DNA from 4 places in the Paenibacillus sp. FSL K6-1558 genome. Region 2 is predicted to be linked to each of the others. Evidence: riboswitches for the same ligand, from Rfam matches in the RefSeq annotation. Region 2 holds a riboswitch; each other region holds the start of a gene.
What was found. Region 2 has a riboswitch for thiamine pyrophosphate ahead of MHI38_RS18680 (ABC transporter substrate-binding protein). Riboswitches for the same ligand answer to the same signal wherever they lie in the genome.
Positions count from the first base shown of each region.

Region 1: linked by a shared signal. The riboswitch ahead of thiM (hydroxyethylthiazole kinase) and the one ahead of MHI38_RS18680 (ABC transporter substrate-binding protein) in region 2 are both predicted to bind thiamine pyrophosphate.
Region 3: linked by a shared signal. The riboswitch ahead of MHI38_RS03990 (thiamine phosphate synthase) and the one ahead of MHI38_RS18680 (ABC transporter substrate-binding protein) in region 2 are both predicted to bind thiamine pyrophosphate.
Region 4: linked by a shared signal. The riboswitch ahead of thiC (phosphomethylpyrimidine synthase ThiC) and the one ahead of MHI38_RS18680 (ABC transporter substrate-binding protein) in region 2 are both predicted to bind thiamine pyrophosphate.

Region 1 is NZ_JBBOCV010000001.1:4,801,679-4,805,893, reverse strand. Features, by position in the region: gene MHI38_RS20840 (S-layer homology domain-containing protein) at 1-311, opposite strand, end outside; gene MHI38_RS20835 (radical SAM/SPASM domain-containing protein) at 561-1,442, opposite strand; TPP riboswitch at 1,672-1,774, shown strand; gene thiM (hydroxyethylthiazole kinase) at 1,931-2,740, shown strand; gene thiD (bifunctional hydroxymethylpyrimidine kinase/phosphomethylpyrimidine kinase) at 2,740-3,552, shown strand; gene thiE (thiamine phosphate synthase) at 3,552-4,215, shown strand, end outside.
Region 2 is NZ_JBBOCV010000001.1:4,292,134-4,296,348, reverse strand. Features, by position in the region: gene serS (serine--tRNA ligase) at 1-603, opposite strand, end outside; gene MHI38_RS18690 (hypothetical protein) at 961-1,140, shown strand; gene MHI38_RS18685 (hypothetical protein) at 1,195-1,689, opposite strand; TPP riboswitch at 1,831-1,943, shown strand; gene MHI38_RS18680 (ABC transporter substrate-binding protein) at 2,160-3,200, shown strand; gene MHI38_RS18675 (MTH1187 family thiamine-binding protein) at 3,550-3,840, shown strand; gene MHI38_RS18670 (ABC transporter permease) at 3,840-4,215, shown strand, end outside.
Region 3 is NZ_JBBOCV010000001.1:960,261-964,475, reverse strand. Features, by position in the region: gene MHI38_RS04000 (hypothetical protein) at 1-532, shown strand, start outside; gene MHI38_RS03995 (ABC-F family ATP-binding cassette domain-containing protein) at 587-2,140, shown strand; TPP riboswitch at 2,180-2,289, shown strand; gene MHI38_RS03990 (thiamine phosphate synthase) at 2,550-3,269, shown strand; gene thiO (glycine oxidase ThiO) at 3,347-4,215, shown strand, end outside.
Region 4 is NZ_JBBOCV010000001.1:4,511,213-4,515,427, forward strand. Features, by position in the region: gene MHI38_RS19675 (alpha/beta hydrolase) at 1-760, opposite strand, end outside; gene MHI38_RS19680 (IclR family transcriptional regulator) at 1,184-1,927, shown strand; TPP riboswitch at 2,089-2,202, shown strand; gene thiC (phosphomethylpyrimidine synthase ThiC) at 2,599-4,215, shown strand, end outside.

The DNA.
Region 1 (4,215 bases), 510 kb from region 2:
TTAAAGGAACTAGCTACAGTAGAGTCAGGCTTTAATTGAAGCGCACCCACCATAATCTTTGCCAATTGAGCACGTGTTACTGAATCTGAGGGTTTAAATGTTCCATCCGCAAATCCAGATAAAATGCCTTTTTCAATTAACTTCGTAATTTCTGTTTTGGCATACGATTGTTCAACATCCTTAAACGACGTTACAGATGATGAGGTCACTTCCGCCGAGGCTAGCAATTGCATAGAAAACATAGAGGCAATCAATGATGTAGAGAGTACTGCTGACAACTTTCGATTAAACTTTTTCCATTTTAAATTCAAAACTCGACACACTCCTCTTAAACGTCCGTTATTAACACAAAAGTGTAACTTTTGAACTACTCCCCCTTTTATAATCAGTAGGATAATAATACCATGTATATTTATAAAAACAAGATTAATAGACTATCATTTTACATAATAGTTGAAATCATGAATCAAATGGTGCCTATTCTTTCCTAATAATAAATAAAAAAATGTGCTACTCGGAATATTACCGAATAACACACTTGAGTTATCTGTCGTATGATTTTAGGCTCCTGCTCCAAAGCGCTGCCGGTATCCGCACTTGCGGCAAAGTTCTTCTACAGCTTCCCGTTTGGAAAAACCGTATACCAGATTGTTCGCACGCTCTCCGTCCACAATATCGGAAAAAGACTTTTCATGGATGTTTCCAAGGTTGATGACACCTTCTCCATCCAAACAGCATGGAACCACGGTTCCATCAACCAGCACAGCTGCCTGACTGCGTAATGCATGACAAAAACCTTTGCCGTCATCTTCAGGTGCATCGAGGCTTGGCCATTGGAATTCATGGTCCTGATTCAGGTATACGTTGGGTGCAATTTTCACGCCACTACCCGCAACCACCTTTTCTTCAATACGGAAGTCCAGATTGAATTCCTTTTCCAGCACCTCAAGCGTCTCCCGATTGCGATTCATCTGAGCATTGGTGAAGTTATCCTGAGTCAGATTCCATAGTCGGAACGAGACAATGACGTTATGTTTCACCGCTTCACGAACAAAAGACAAGATGTTATGCAAGTATCCGTCACGATCCGTAGAACCCTCATGACCGTCAAAACTGTGCAGCGAGAAATTCATCTGTCTCAGTGCAGGTTTGCCCAATAATTTATGCTGTGTCTTTGGCAGTAGCGTACCGTTGGTCGTAATGTTCACTTTAAATCCCTTGGCATGAGCCATATCCAGCAACAGGTCAATTTTGGGATGAAGCAGCGGTTCCCCTTTGACGTGCAGGTAAATATGTTTTGTGTGTGGTTTGATCTGATCCAATATATTATTAAAGACTTCAGGGTCGATGAATCCTTTGGCTCGCTTCGTTTGTGGACAAAAGCTGCATGCCAGATTACAGATGCTCGTAATTTCAATATATACTTTCTTGAACGTTTTCAACTCAGGGTCCCCATTCTGCCGGGAGGAACAACGGTCCTGCCCTCATTCGTAGTACGGCCATATGAGCCAATCCCCATTATATCGGGTTCACGAGCTAAGGTAAATCAGAATAGCGGATCAGTAACAAAGTCCAGTGTATTTTTCATCCCCATTTCAAGGCTTAAATCCTCGCCCTATTTACATTAAGTCAAGATGGATATATGCTGAGTACATAACTGCATATCTTGTACATTTGCACTGGGGGAGCCTTGCGGCTGAGACGAATACGACGATTCGGACCCTTTGAACCTGATCTGGATTATACCAGCGGAGGGAAGTGGAGCGGCTTTTATTGGCAGTAGGGGATCTCTATCCTAGATGGGGATCAACTTCAGTTCAAACGTATAGCTCCGTTCATTTCTCCGGAAATGGACGGGGCTTTTTTGTATTTCAGCAAGTCGTCTCGCTCATAACCATATCCATCATTTGAAAATAAGGAGGTCATTTGGATGTCTTATCTTGAACGTGTACGTTCACTCAATCCTTTGGTTCATAATATTACCAACCTTGTGGTTGCCCCTTTTACCGCAAATGGTCTGCTTGCCCTCGGAGCCTCTCCGTTTATGGCCTATGCTCATGAAGAAGTCGCTGACGTCGCTCGAATGGCTGGCGCGGTGGTTCTGAACATCGGCACATTGGATGAAAAGGTCGTTCAAGCGATACGTCTAGCCGGACAATCAGCCAATGCACATCATGTGCCTGTTGTCCTTGATCCTGTTGGTGCAGGAGCCACGACATATCGCACCGATACGGTACAAATGCTGGTTCGTGAGCTTCGTCTTACCGTATTAAGAGGCAATGTCGCCGAAGTGGCCCATGTCATTGGTGTGCCATGGAATATCAAAGGTGTGGACGCTGGGGTTGGCGAGGGTGATCGGATTAGCATTGCGGAGAAGGCCGCGCAACAACTTGACTGTATTGTCGTTATTACGGGCCAGTACGACATTATTACAGACGGATATCATACTTTCCTCACAAGCAACGGACATGCATTGCTCACCCAAGTTACCGGGGCAGGCTGTCTGCTAAGCTCAGTCATTGGTGCTTTTGCAGCGATTGCCGAGCCGGGGCGCGACATGCTGAACAGTGTGGTGGAAGCTGTCTCAACCTACGGTGTAGCCGCTGAACAGGCTGCAGCACGAACGGCTCATCAGGGGCCAGGCAGCTTCCAGATTGAATTGTTAAATCAACTGGCGCAGATTACACCTTCGCTGTTCTCCGAGCATGCACAAATCCGTCAGATTCGTGGAGGTGTGTGATGAATATTGCTCAAGCGTTAACGATTGCCGGGTCTGATAACGGCGGCGGTGCAGGAATTCAGGCAGATCTCAAAACCTTTCAAGAACTTGGTGTATACGGCATGACGGTCATTACTGCAATCGCCGCTCAGAACACTACAGGGGTTCAAGGCGTGTTTCCGATTGATTACGACGGCATTGCCCAGCAACTTGATTCAACGGGAGTCGACTTTCAGCCGCGTACCATCAAGACAGGTATGCTGTATAGTGCCGAGATTATTCGTCTTGTTGCGGCAAAATGTCAGCAATATGACTGGTCAAATCTGGTTATTGATCCCGTGATGGTTGCCAAAGGAGGTGCACCTCTGCTCCAGCAGGAGGCTGTGCAAGCACTTGTGGAAGATCTGCTGCCTCTTGCTTTGGTTATCACACCTAACATTCCCGAAGCCGAACTACTTATCGGGAGTTCGATTCGGAACCTGAGTGAGCGCGAGGAAGCCGCAAAGCAATTGGTGCAGATGGGTTCAACATATGCCTTGATTAAAGGAGGACATGATACGGGAAGCGGTACGGTTATCGATGTCCTGTATGACGGGCATTCCTTTCATTATTTGGAGAACCTTCGTGTTATGACACGTCATACCCATGGAACCGGCTGCACGTTCTCTGCTGCCATTACGGCGGAACTGGCGAAGGGTGCCCCTATTCTGGCTGCCGTTACGACCGCGCGAGCATTCATTCAGGCAGCCATTGAAGATGAGCTGGGATTCGGGACCGGGCACGGGCCAACGAATCACTTTGCGTACCAGCGCAGACAGCGGGGTGAACGCTGATGCGTAGATGGGATGCGGAAGCGGTGCGCCGTGCGCTGCAGTTGTATTTGGTGATGGGTAGCGTCAATACGACGCGAGACCCGGTGGAGGTGCTCCGCCAGGCGATCACTGGCGGCATCACGCTGTTCCAGTTCCGAGAGAAGGGAACTGGTGCACAGGCAGGCGAAGCCCGCAGAACGCTTGCGCTGCGGCTTCGTGAGGTGTGCAGCCAGCACGGGATACCGTTCATCGTGAACGATGATGTGGAGCTGGCTGTGGCGGTGGAGGCCGACGGTGTGCACGTCGGCCAGGACGATGCGGACGCGGCGCTGGTACGCGCCCGCATTGGAGAAGGGCGGATGCTTGGCGTATCCGCCCACTCCGCCCTTGAAGCCCGCCGTGCCGTGCAGGCGGGCGCAGACTATCTTGGCGTCGGGCCGATGTACCCGACGCGCTCCAAAGCGGATGCCCACGCTGTGCTGGGCCCCGCCGGGGTTGCGGAACTGCGCGCCGCAGGCATCGCAGTTCCGGTGGTCGGTATCGGCGGCATTACGCCCGATACCGCGGCCGCCGTGATGGCGGCTGGAGCCGACGGCGTAGCCGTCATCTCCGCCATCGCGGGCGCGGCCGATGTGCACGCGGCGACTGCACAGCTCGCTGCGATCACCCGCAGGAAGCAGGCAT
Region 2 (4,215 bases):
CCTGACCATGAGTGGAACCTCCAGCGGGGTGAATCCCTGCTTCAGCAACAGGTCCAGTGCAAGTTGCTGTACCGCCCGGTGTAACAACAGACCTGCCCCCTTCAATACATAGCTTCGCGTTCCACCGATCTTCACGCCGCGCGGAATGTCGATCAGTTCGTGCATCTCTCCCAGCTCGACATGATCTCTGGCCTCGTAGTCAAACACAGGTAGCTCTCCCACTCGCCGTAGCTCTACATTATCTTCATCCGACAAGCCCACAGGCGTATCTGGCGACACGATATTAGGCACCAGCCTTTGCAGTCTGGTCACTTCCTCCTGGATTACCGCCAGCTTGGCTTCCTCTTGCTCCAGCTGTTCATTCAATTGTTTAACCTGTGCCCGCATCTTCTCCGCTTGCTCACGCTCACCCGACTGCATAAGCTTCCCGATCTCAGCCGATAGTGTATTACGCTGACGACGCGCTTCTTCCGTTTGCTGCAAAAGTGCCTTGCGCTCGTCATCCCGCTGTAGTAACACAGCAATATCAACCTTGATCTTTTTCCCGTGTGCCGCCGCCTGAACCTCTTCTGCATGTGCCCGAACCCACTTCATGTCTAACATGATCACCGTCTCCTTTGGCTAAAAAAATACAAAGAGCGCCCTCATCCCTTGGGACGAGGAGCGCTCTGCTCGCGGTGCCACCCAACTTGCCAAATCAGTTCAAATCTCCTGATCAGCCTCTTGGTCCGCGATAACGGGCGGTTCCGGTTAACTTGGGATAGTTTCAATTCGCTCCCTGGCGAAAACGCCTCTGAGTTGGATTCTCTTCAACGGCATGATCCGATCTGTAATTGTGTTTCTCAGTATATACGAAGACAGAACAACATTGCAACTCATATATGCCCGTTTACGTATCTTTCCAAAGCTGGATCAAGTACAATTGAAATAACTTCTAAAACACCAAGGGGTGATTGCTTTATGAATATGGACCCAAACCATCTGAATTCATCCGAGGGCGAAGCCGCCAAACAAAGAGCAGATGAACTTGCCCGCCAAGCCCAGCGAGGTTCATGGTTGAGCGGAGTTTTCACTACGATCATTATTGCCGCTGTGGTTATTGGTATTTTGTTTTGGATCGCTTACGCTAGAACTTCTTAAACCACAGGATTGCCCAGGAAATACTTTTGTTATGATGGATAACGATACGATGATTTAAACCGACACAACGGCTACTGGTCCCTTGAACAACTTGCCAAATACATAACGCACTAGCGGCCCGAGTACAATCAACTGATAAGGCAATGCCAGACCGAAGTTACGTACAATCGTATGAAGATACGCATTGATTACGGAATCTCCTTCTAGCTGACCTGCAGTATAGGCTGTAATGATGCCATATAAAGACATGAGCAAAACCATGCCGATTACCATGAAAAAGGACATCGTAACTACACCTCTAATTTTACTCGACTTCGCAAATGAGAAGGAAAATGTGATTTTTCTCGCTATCGGTCCCACGATGAACGACTCCACCAAAAAGGCGATGGCAAAACAGATCACAAATTGGAGCAATAGCTGCAGCACGGACATCTGACTTAACATCCCCGTATGCCATAGATTGAAGGTCATCATCACTACGACCATTCCTGTACACATCATAAGTCCAAAAATCACTTGTTGTTTCTTGCGTACTGACAATACACTCATCCTTTCTGTAACTTGGATCATTATAGACAATCGGGCTACCCTCACATAAGTGAACATTCTGTGAAAATATTTTTAGTCCAACTTATGTAGACACAATCCTGTCACTGGCCTATAATTACACCTAGTAATGCCCGTAACTTCATAGTTTCCCAGGGGAGTCGGAATTGGCCGGCTGAGAGTGTATCCCATCAAGATACTAACCCTTAGACCTGATCTGGATCATGCCAGCGTAGGAATCGGAGTATATTGCAACGGCACAGCTATAAGCTGAACGCCACTCTCTCACGCCTGCACGCGTCCCGGATTACGGGGCGCTTTTTTTGTTTTCTTTTGACATGCAGAAACAGAAAAATGACGTTATTCGGATAACCCGCGAGTATAAATTCGTCGATTTATGCAAAGGGATTGGATATGAAGCCAAGGAGTACCCCCGTGCCATCCGGCCGGACATACCGAAGGAGAGAAACACGATGAAATGGCGTAAAACGATGGGAATGTTACTCATGTGTGTGCTACTCGTTACCGTAGCTGCATGTGGTGGCAAAGAAGCCGCTCCAACAGAGCAGCAAGGTGCGACAGGTTCGGACCAAACCAATCAGGGGAGCGGTACTGCACTGAAAGATGTAAAGGTCGTGCTCGACTGGACTCCAAATACGAATCATACCGGTCTGTATGCAGCGGTGGACCAAGGTTTTTATAAAGCAGCAGGTTTAAATGTGGAGATTGTACAGCCAGGAGCCGGCGGTGCGGATACGATGGTTGCTTCGGGTGAGGTACCGTTTGGCGTCAGTTATCAGGAAAGTGTAACTCAGGCGCGTACGCAGGACGTTCCCCTTGTGTCGATTGCCGCAGTTATTCAGCATAATACATCCGGTTTTGCCGCTCCAGTGGATCGTAAGATCAAATCACCCAAAGACTTTGAAGGTAAAACTTACGGCGGCTGGGGTTCCCCAGTGGAAGAAGCGGTGATGCAATCCATTATGGAGGGCGAAAGTGCTGACGTATCCAAAGTCAAAAAGATTAACATGGGCGATGCCGACTTCTTCACAGCTGTGAAACGGGACATCGACTTTGCGTGGATTTTCTATGCCTGGACAGGAATTGAGGCTGAATTACGTGGAGAACCGATTGACATGTTATATGTGAAGGATTATGCCAAAGCGCTGGATTACTACACCCCTGTACTCGTGACCAATGAACAGACGATTCAGAAAGACCCTGAACTGGTGAAGGCTTTCCTGAAGGCCACTTCTGAAGGATATCAATATGCGATTGATCACCCTGAAGAAGCAGCGAACATTTTGATCAAAGCTGTTCCCGACCTGGACAAAGAATTAGTACTCGCAAGCCAAAAGTGGCTCAGCCCGAAATACAAAGATGATGCCCCGCGCTGGGGTGAACAAAAGGAAGACGTATGGAAGAACTACACCGACTGGATGTTCAGCAAGAAACTGCTGGATAAAGAGATTGATGTAACGAAAGCATACACCAATGAATTTTTACCACAGTAATATTAAATCTAACTGTAACCATGAACTTTGATATTTACACGTTTTGAACGAAGAGGGCAGAAAAAAATTGAAGAAGTCAACGCTTATAAGGTTTTCTAAGGAAAACCACCTCATAAGCGCGCTTTCTCTTGAATTTTTTCCACAGCTTAATGGATAAGTTGAATTTTTTGTACACAAGAAACGGAGAGTACAGAAAAAACCTGAAAAAGCGGATTTTCCCCTTTGGAAAAGGGAATCAAAAAATCTGGGGATAACAGCGATTGGAAGGTTATTCTGTCATCGGAGTGTTACAGTGTACAACGACCATATCTACTTATCCATCCACACCCGAAAGGAGCATTAATCTCTCATGGCAAGTACATTACTCAGTATTCAGGTTATTCCCAAAACACCGAACGGCGAGAACTCATATCCATACGTAGACCGCGCCATTGAAGTCATTCAGCAATCCGGCCTGAAATATCAGGTCAATGCGCTAGATACCACCATGGAAGGCGAACTGGATGAACTGCTGGAGGTTGTTCGCAAAATGCACGAGGTACTTGTGGAAGCTGGTAGTCCAAGCATCATCTCCCAGATCAAAATCGCACATAGCCCGGACGGATTCAGCATGGATACACTGACGGAGAAATATCGCTAATGTCTACCTATTTCAAAAGTGTATGGCCGCCCCTCGTGGCGGTTATTCTCTTTATTGCGATATGGCAAGGGGCCGTCTCCCTATTCCACATTGAGAAATGGATGTTGCCCGCCCCGTCCGATATCGCTCGCGAAGCGGCGTCTCAGGCTGACCGATTGGGTATGCACGCCTCTGCAACGATTCAGCTAACCCTTATCGGATTTGTCGCCGGGACAGCGGTCGGTCTGTTCATTGCCATGGTACTGCATCTGATCCCTTTTCTGAAGTCAGCTTTGTATCCACTACTTATTCTTAGTCAAAATATCCCGACCATCGCACTTGCACCGCTCCTGCTGATCTGGTTCGGCTTCGGCCTGCTACCCAAATTGATTACTA
Region 3 (4,215 bases), 3.3 Mb from region 2:
TTATGATGCTGGTGCAGAAAAATGGATCGAAGGATTTCAGCAGGAGCTAGCGTCGAATTCCACGATTCCATTGCTTCAGGACTCTACAACTTTTGAACAGGTACGGCGTAGCCGGATCGTGACCCGAATACAGGAAGAGCTTGCAGACGTAATCAATCGACATAATGAATTTGCCAGGAGAAATGGTGTCGCTTATCTATTCACGATGCCTTTAGTCTCGCAGGAAGATTGGTACAATTCGATCAATGATACGGGTATTATGGCTTTTATACAGGGGATCGCTGTAGGGGGTCAGAAGATTAACAATTATGCCATTGGTGGAGGCCGGCTAGTCAAAAAAACAGCGATCATTGGCGGGATTGATCCCGAAACAGGCATAAAATATCATTATCCTGCCACCTGTAACCCCGGTTTTCGTGCTGAAGAGGTGTTTACAACTGCAAGACAGGCAGCGGCCAGAGGTTATTTCGAATATGATTGCTTCGCGCAAGTGTCATTACTTTCAGAAAAGACTGAACCTGTGCTAGAATAGGGTTTTGGAACGTGAACTAAAAGTAATGTATATAGATAGGAGCAGTCTCATCTTATGAGTTTATTGTCAGTAGAGAACGTCAGTCACAATTTTGGAGACCGTACGTTATTTAAAAATGTTTCGTTTCGTCTGCTTGCTGGAGAACGAGTGGGTCTGGTTGGGGCTAATGGTGCCGGAAAATCAACCCTAATGAATATTCTCACCGGAAAATTGCTTAAGGATAGCGGTAAAGTGGAATGGACGCCAAAAGTTCGATATGGCTATTTGGATCAACATACGAAGTTAACACCGGGCAAGACCATTCGTGATGTGCTTAAAGATGCTTTTTTGCCGCTACTGGAACTGGAGAAGCAAATGATGGCCATTACGGATCAGATGGCTGATGCCGATTCAGACAAACTTGAGCAGTTGCTTGAAGAAATGGGAGATATTCAGGAACAGCTTGAACAGGGCGATTTTTATCTGATTGATGTGAAAGTGGAAGAAATGGCAAACGGTTTGGGATTAAATGCAATTGGCCTTGATCGGGATGTTGCGGCTCTCAGTGGTGGACAACGTACGAAAGTCCTGCTTGCAAAATTGTTGTTGGAGAAACCCACTGCCCTTTTGTTGGATGAGCCGACAAATTATCTGGATGTAGAGCATATTGAGTGGCTAACTAGATATTTGAAAGACTACCCATATGCTTTTCTATTGATTTCCCATGATACAGAGTTCATGAATGAAGTGGTTAATGTCATTTATCATCTGGAATTTGCTAAATTGACGCGTTATGCGGCCAACTATGAGAAATTTCTTGAAATGGCAGATATGCAGAAAGCACAGCATATTGATGCCTATGAGAAGCAACAGGAATACATCAAAAAGCAGGAAGATTTCATTCAACGCAACAAAGCTCGAGCTTCGACCTCTGGTCGAGCGAAAAGCCGGGAAAAACAACTTGGAAAGGTCGAGCGAATTGATCGACCAGACGAAGCAGCAAAACCAGCATTTAAGTTCAAGGATGCCCGCGCAAGCAGCAAAACCGTTTTTGAAGGTATTGATTTTGAGATCGGTTATACGTATCCATTACTACCTAAGATGACCATGACGATTGAACGTGGTGAAAAGATCGCGATTGTGGGGTGCAACGGGGTAGGTAAATCAACACTGCTTAAAACGATCTTGGGTAAAATAGCGCCAATTAGCGGAAAAACGTTTCTTGGAGATTATTTGGAGACGGCATACTTTGAACAGGAAGTACGAGCCGGGAATATTACACCGATCGATGATGTATGGAACGAGTTTTCACATCTAACGCAGAACGAGGTGCGAGGACATCTTGCACGTTGCGGGCTCAAAAATGAGCATATTACGCGTCCGCTTAACATGCTGAGCGGGGGAGAGCAAGCCAAAGTCCGTTTGTGCAAACTGTTGATGCGGGAGAGCAACTGGGTCTTGTTTGATGAGCCGACGAACCATCTGGATGTAACGGCGAAGGCTGAGCTACAGCGGGCACTGAAGGAATATAAAGGAACCGTTTTGCTTGTATCGCACGAACCGGATTTTTATGAAGGCTGGGTCACCAAAACGTGGGATGTAGAAGAGTGGTCCGAAAAAGCACGATGACAAAAAAAACCGGTTGTGGTAATATAGGCTACAACTTCATATGAACACTAGGGGGGCCGCACGATGCGGCTGAGATGGAAGAATGCGATTCCGGACCCTTTGCACCTGATCTGGATCATACCAGCGTAGGGAAGTGGCGCGTTTCAGCGAAAGCGATAGTAAATGATTCTAACGTAAGAACAGGATCTTATTACATCGTGATGCCAAGCGGTTCAATATCAAAATAAACAGTTATAGATTTGACTATCAAACTGTTTAACAGGTATTTGTCAGACGCTTGTGATTGAACTGAACCTTTGTTTATACGCAGCCACTCCCCTACGGGAGTGGCTTTTTTGGTTTTATATTTGTCATTACTACTTCTCCAAGCCTGTAGCTGAAAGGAGCGAGAACGAGACTGCATACCTTGATGTTTGATTATGATGCTCATGAATCAGGTAAAACTTCAACAGACCAGTGGTACAAGCGGACAGATAAATCTGTACCAACCTGTGGACTAGAGAAAGACTTTTTTGAGTTACATGTGATATCTACGAATAAAGCGGAACAGTCAGTCATGTTGAAGGCAGCCAAAGATATTTGGCCTTATGTGCATTACATTCATATCCGGGAAAGGCAACTCTCGCAACAGGAATGTTTTAACTGGGCCAAATTGATGGTAGAAGCGGGTGTTCCAGCTTCCCGCATTGTAATCAACGGTGCGAACCTATATTCGTCAGGCTATTTTTATCAAGGGGTACATTGGAGCCAAGATATGCTGGAAAGGGCAAAAGTAATGGTAAAGCCGGAGAACAAGCATGATTTGAGGCTCCGGTTGGGGATATCGGTGCATTCGTTGCATGAAGCGAGAATTGCCGAAGAGTATGGCGCGGATTACCTTTTTTTCGGGCATGTGTACGCAAGTGCAAGCAAACCGGATTCTGTAGCGAGGGGATTAGATGCGTTATCGGAAGTGTGCTCCAGTGTCAAGGTGCCTGTTATTGCAATTGGGGGGATTCAGCCGGATAACATTCGGGCCGTCAGGTCTGCGGGAGCCAGGGGTGCTGCTGTGATCTCAAGTGTGTTAAAACATGCAAACCCTGCTCATGCTGTTGCGCTTCTTAAACAGGCTGTGGAAGCGGTGAAGTGAATGTTTCTCGCTCAAAAAGTTGGAAATGACGCCAACCTAATAAGATCGGAATGTTGTTCAAACAAGGAGATGACAAAATGGTACAGAGAGGACCGAGTCAACCCGAGGAAGTGATCGACTCATCGTGTGAACAAGATAAGTTTAAGCGGCTACCGCTATCCGAAACTTTAACTAAGAAACCAGAAACCTTTCATGCAGAAACAATCATTGTGGGCGGTGGAGTCATAGGCTGTGCGATTGCTTTTGAACTGGCATCCCGAGGTCAGGAAGTACTGCTTGTTGAGCAGTCGGAGATTGCTAGCGGAGCTTCATGTGCAGCTGCCGGCATGCTGGCAGCAGATAGTGAGGATTTTGCTCATCCACTCATGGCACAAGCCGCATATGACAGTAGGGAATTACTTCATAAGCACAAAGAGCAAATATCCGCTTTAACAGGTATGGATCTTGGCTTAAGGCGCAACGGATTTATCACACCGTTTCGTTCATACGGTGATCTAAGTAAATACAAGGATAAACGAAATACCACTTCGGGGGTGCAACAACTTTGGTGGGATCGAAGCACAGTGCAACGAGAAGCGTTATGGTTGAATCGGGATACGTACGGTGCTTATTACCGATCATTGGAGAGCGAAGTGTTGCCCGTGTCATTGACAAGAGCTTATGCGATCTCAGCTGAAATGATGGGTGCCCGCATTTTGGAAGGAGTTCAAGATGTTCGGCTGATCGTAGATAAGCATGGTGTTCAAGGGATTAAAACGGCTAAGGGAGAGATGTGTTGCAAACATATCATCATAGCTGCTGGTTTACACGGGGAGCAACTCATGCATCAAGTGGGGATCGTTTTGCCTTCAAGTCCGGTGAAAGGTGAAATGTTGGCCGTTCGGTTTACTACAGATCAGGCTGGAGGCAGACCCGATCGCACGGTATATGCAGAAGATGTCTATAT
Region 4 (4,215 bases), 220 kb from region 2:
ACGGGATTTGCTGCAAGCCGGTACCGTTCAAGATCGGGAAGAGCAACTTCATAATCTCGAGCGTAGGCTGACGCGGCAGATTGATCTGATTATGAATGTTGTGGTACAGCGTATCCGGCTCCAGCAGGAATGTACTGTCCAGAATCATGGCATCCACTTCTTTGGTTAGCAGTCCGGTTTGCAGAGCCGTGCCTGCTCCCATGGAAAATCCCCAGACGACCAGCTCCTGTGCTCCGCGCTGTTTAGCAAACTGAATAGCTCCCAGCAATTGCTGAGACTCAGCCTTACCACCTGTTGCTACCGCTCGGTTGACCTGAGAGGCAAAGCCGTAATCGAACATCACCACATTAAACCCGAGCTGGTGCGCGTAATGGGCGAGGTCATACATAGGCACCCAGGTTTCCTCCCGATTGGCTCCATAACCGTGGCTGAAGATGATGGTTTTGCCCGTATCGGTATTCGCAGGGATATACCAGCCTTGCATGGTTCTGCTACCGTCGGCCGCAGGGAATGTAATGTCCTCATATTTCATGTTTTTGGCCTGCATCGGGTTCGAAAACACCGGTGCGACCGTAGGGTTGGAGAGCACCCAAGCAATATAACCGTGTAAGGCAATAAAACAAAACAACAGAAAAAATACAACGGAGAGCAGCAACGCTACGACAATATGTTTGAACCGAATCAGCCTCGGTGACAACGAAGAGGGCAGATCGGACACTTTGGTATGCAGCGGGGCTTCGCTCTGGGATGTCGGATACATGCACGCCCCTCCTTTGAGTTTCGGTTGAGGATTAATATGGACAAGATCATAACGATATGAAAAATAGCATATAGGTACTTTTTAGCACGTATTCATGAAGATGGCATCCTAATGCTAAAGTCACGCTTTTGATATTTTATCTGAATTGGTTTCTATCTTTATCGTATGTCCCGATATAGTCAAAGTCAATTGATTGGAGGTATTTGTTACGCAATTGTTATATAGTTCTTAAGATGTAGAGGTAACAATTCCATAGTGTGTAAATTACAGGAGATTACGATGTGCCAATTGGATATCCTTGTTCATTTATTTGTTTTCAGATCATCTTCAAAACGGTTCTTTTTGGTTTACAGATGAGACCGTTTCTCATATAATTTATGTAACCAAGTTTCATGTGATGAAACATGAGGGGGGCATCATGCCATGGAAGACCGCAAGTTAACCGTCCGGGCTGTAGAACGGGCGCTGGATATATTATTATGTTTTACCACGCGCAGTGATCTTGGACTCACCGAAATTGCTAGTCAGATCGGTTTACACAAAAGCACGGTACATCGATTGATGGCTACACTGGAGGATCGGGGGTTCGTAATACGTGATGCGGCAACCGAGAAGTATCGGCTAGGTATTCGAATCTGGGAGCTGTCAGCGCATATGTCACGTAGTGACGATCCTGCAATTTTGCTGTTACCTGCAATGGAGAGGCTGCGTGATCGCTTGGGCGAAACCGTAAGTCTCTACCTTCGTGATGGCGGTGAACGGATTCGGATTCAGGCTGTGCAGAGTGATCAGGCGATTCGGCGGGTTGCACCTGTAGGGGTCAGACTGCCGCTTTCCGTAGGAGCCTCCAGCAAAGTATTAATGGCTTTTGCCGCTGATGAGGATCGGGAGGAACTGATGAACGGCCCGGAATGGCCAGTATTTATCGATCCGGCCGTCTATCTGGCACAGATGGAAGACATTCGAGTGAGTGGCTACGCAACCAGCTATGAGGAACGCGAGCCGGGAGCTGCCGCTGTGTCTGTGCCAATTATGGATCGCAGAGGCAACATTGCAGCAGCGCTTTCCGTGTCTGGACCTGTTAGCAGGCTCTCGCAAGAGACATTACATGAGTACGCGCCTGTGTTGAAAGAAGCAGCTGTACAAATGGGACTTATGTTGCCATAGGGGAAGGCTCTTGCATGAAGTTTTGCTCGAAGGGAATTTCCCCTCTGGAATATTAAGGTTGAATTTAAGCCCAGATTACGCTACTCTGTAATGGACGACCCAGCGGGGTCGGTTGAATGTCATATTTTAAGTTGAACAGCGGCTTGATTGTCGCAATACGTTTACGTTACTGGGGGAGTCCGAATTGTCCGGACTGAGACGGGATCGCATGAGATCCCGGACCCTTTGCACCTGATCTGGATCATACCAGCGTAGGGAAGTAATCGGCCATATGACCACAGACACCACAGACGTTAACCCGGGATCCATGCTGTATTGCAGCAGGTGGCCCTTGTTGCGTGTATGGTGATGGACATTAGTCGGTTCCTTCGGAACCGGCTTTTTTTATTTACAGCGGCAAGCAGAGATTCAGTTGTTGTGTTTCACCTTGGAAGTGACAGCACAATAATTGCGGCATATATGCCTGGACTTCTAAGAGAAGTGATCTCGTGTTTCGTGTTCATGCTGATTGTACATAAAAGTTGTCTTTTGGATCATTCTAGCTGCTTATGCAGGGTCAATCCTGCTGTGCTTCTGTGCTCTGCTTTTTCCAGACAGGTGTGGTAAGTCAAAGCTGTCACATTGGTGGACGATATGGGCAAATGAAGATCACAGAGGAGGAAACAGGAGACATGAATACAGGTAACCAAAAGGAGCAACAGACGGGAATAGAGGAAACAGGGCGCGATGGTCATCCGGTGGAAAAGAAAACCGGAGCGGCTGGAGGGGTACAACCCTTCCCGGGCAGCCGCAAAGTCTACATTCAGGGCTCACGACCGGACATTGCTGTACCGGAGCGTGAAATTGCCCTTCATGATACGAATACTCCCCAAGGGGTGGAGCATAATGAGCCGCTGCGTGTCTACGATACGAGCGGCCCGATGACCGATCCCGAATTCCAGATGGATATTCGGAAGGGATTACCTGCGCTCCGAAATCACTGGATTATGGAGCGCGGTGACGTTGAAGCATATGAGGGCCGCGCAGTGAAGCCGGAGGATAACGGATTGAAGGCGGGAGGACGGAGAGCCGGGGCAGAGGAGTACCCGGGATTCCGCGGTCAACCGCTACGTGCTCAGGCTGGACGCTCTGTCACACAGATGCATTATGCAAGGCAGGGCTTGATTACGCCCGAGATGGAGTACGCCGCTATTCGTGAAGGCGTAGAGCCTGAATTCGTGCGGCAGGAGCTGGCGAGCGGCCGGGCTATTCTTCCATCCAACATCAATCACCCGGAGAGTGAGCCGATGCTGATTGGGCGTCATTTTCACGTGAAGATCAACGCCAACATAGGTAATTCCGCTGTATCTTCCTCTATCGAGGAGGAGGTGGAGAAGATGACCTGGGCTGTTCGCTGGGGATCGGATACGGTAATGGATCTCTCCACGGGCAAAGACATTCATACCACACGGGAATGGATCATCCGTAACTCCCCAGTGCCGATTGGTACGGTGCCGCTCTATCAGGCGCTGGAGAAGGTAAATGGCGAGGCGGAGGCCCTCACTTGGGAGTTGTACCGGGATACGCTGATTGAACAGGCGGAGCAGGGCGTGGACTATTTTACAATTCATGCGGGTGTGTTGCTCCGATATATTCCGATGACAGCGAAACGGATGACGGGAATAGTGTCTAGAGGTGGGTCCATTATGGCGGCGTGGTGCCTGGCACATCATCAGGAGAACTTTTTGTACACCCATTTTGAAGAAATCTGCGAGATTATGAAAAGGTATGACGTTGCTTTCTCCCTCGGGGACGGACTGCGTCCAGGTAGCATCTACGATGCCAACGATGAAGCACAGATGGCGGAGCTCGCCACACTTGGGGAATTAACGCAGATTGCATGGAAGCATGATGTGCAGGTGATGATTGAAGGGCCGGGGCATGTGCCGATGCACAAGATCAAGGAGAATGTGGATTTGCAGATGGAGATCTGCCAGGAAGCGCCGTTTTATACGCTCGGGCCACTGACCACAGACATCGCACCGGGATATGATCATATTACGTCTGCGATTGGGGCGGCGATGATTGGCTGGTTTGGTACGTCTATGCTCTGCTATGTCACTCCAAAGGAGCATCTGGGGCTTCCGAACAAGGATGATGTACGTGAAGGGGTTATCGCTTATAAAATAGCTGCCCATGCCGCAGACCTAGCCAAAGGCCACCCACGCGCTCAGCGCCGGGATGATGCACTGTCGAAGGCACGCTTCGAGTTCCGCTGGAGAGATCAGTTTAACCTGTCACTTGACCCG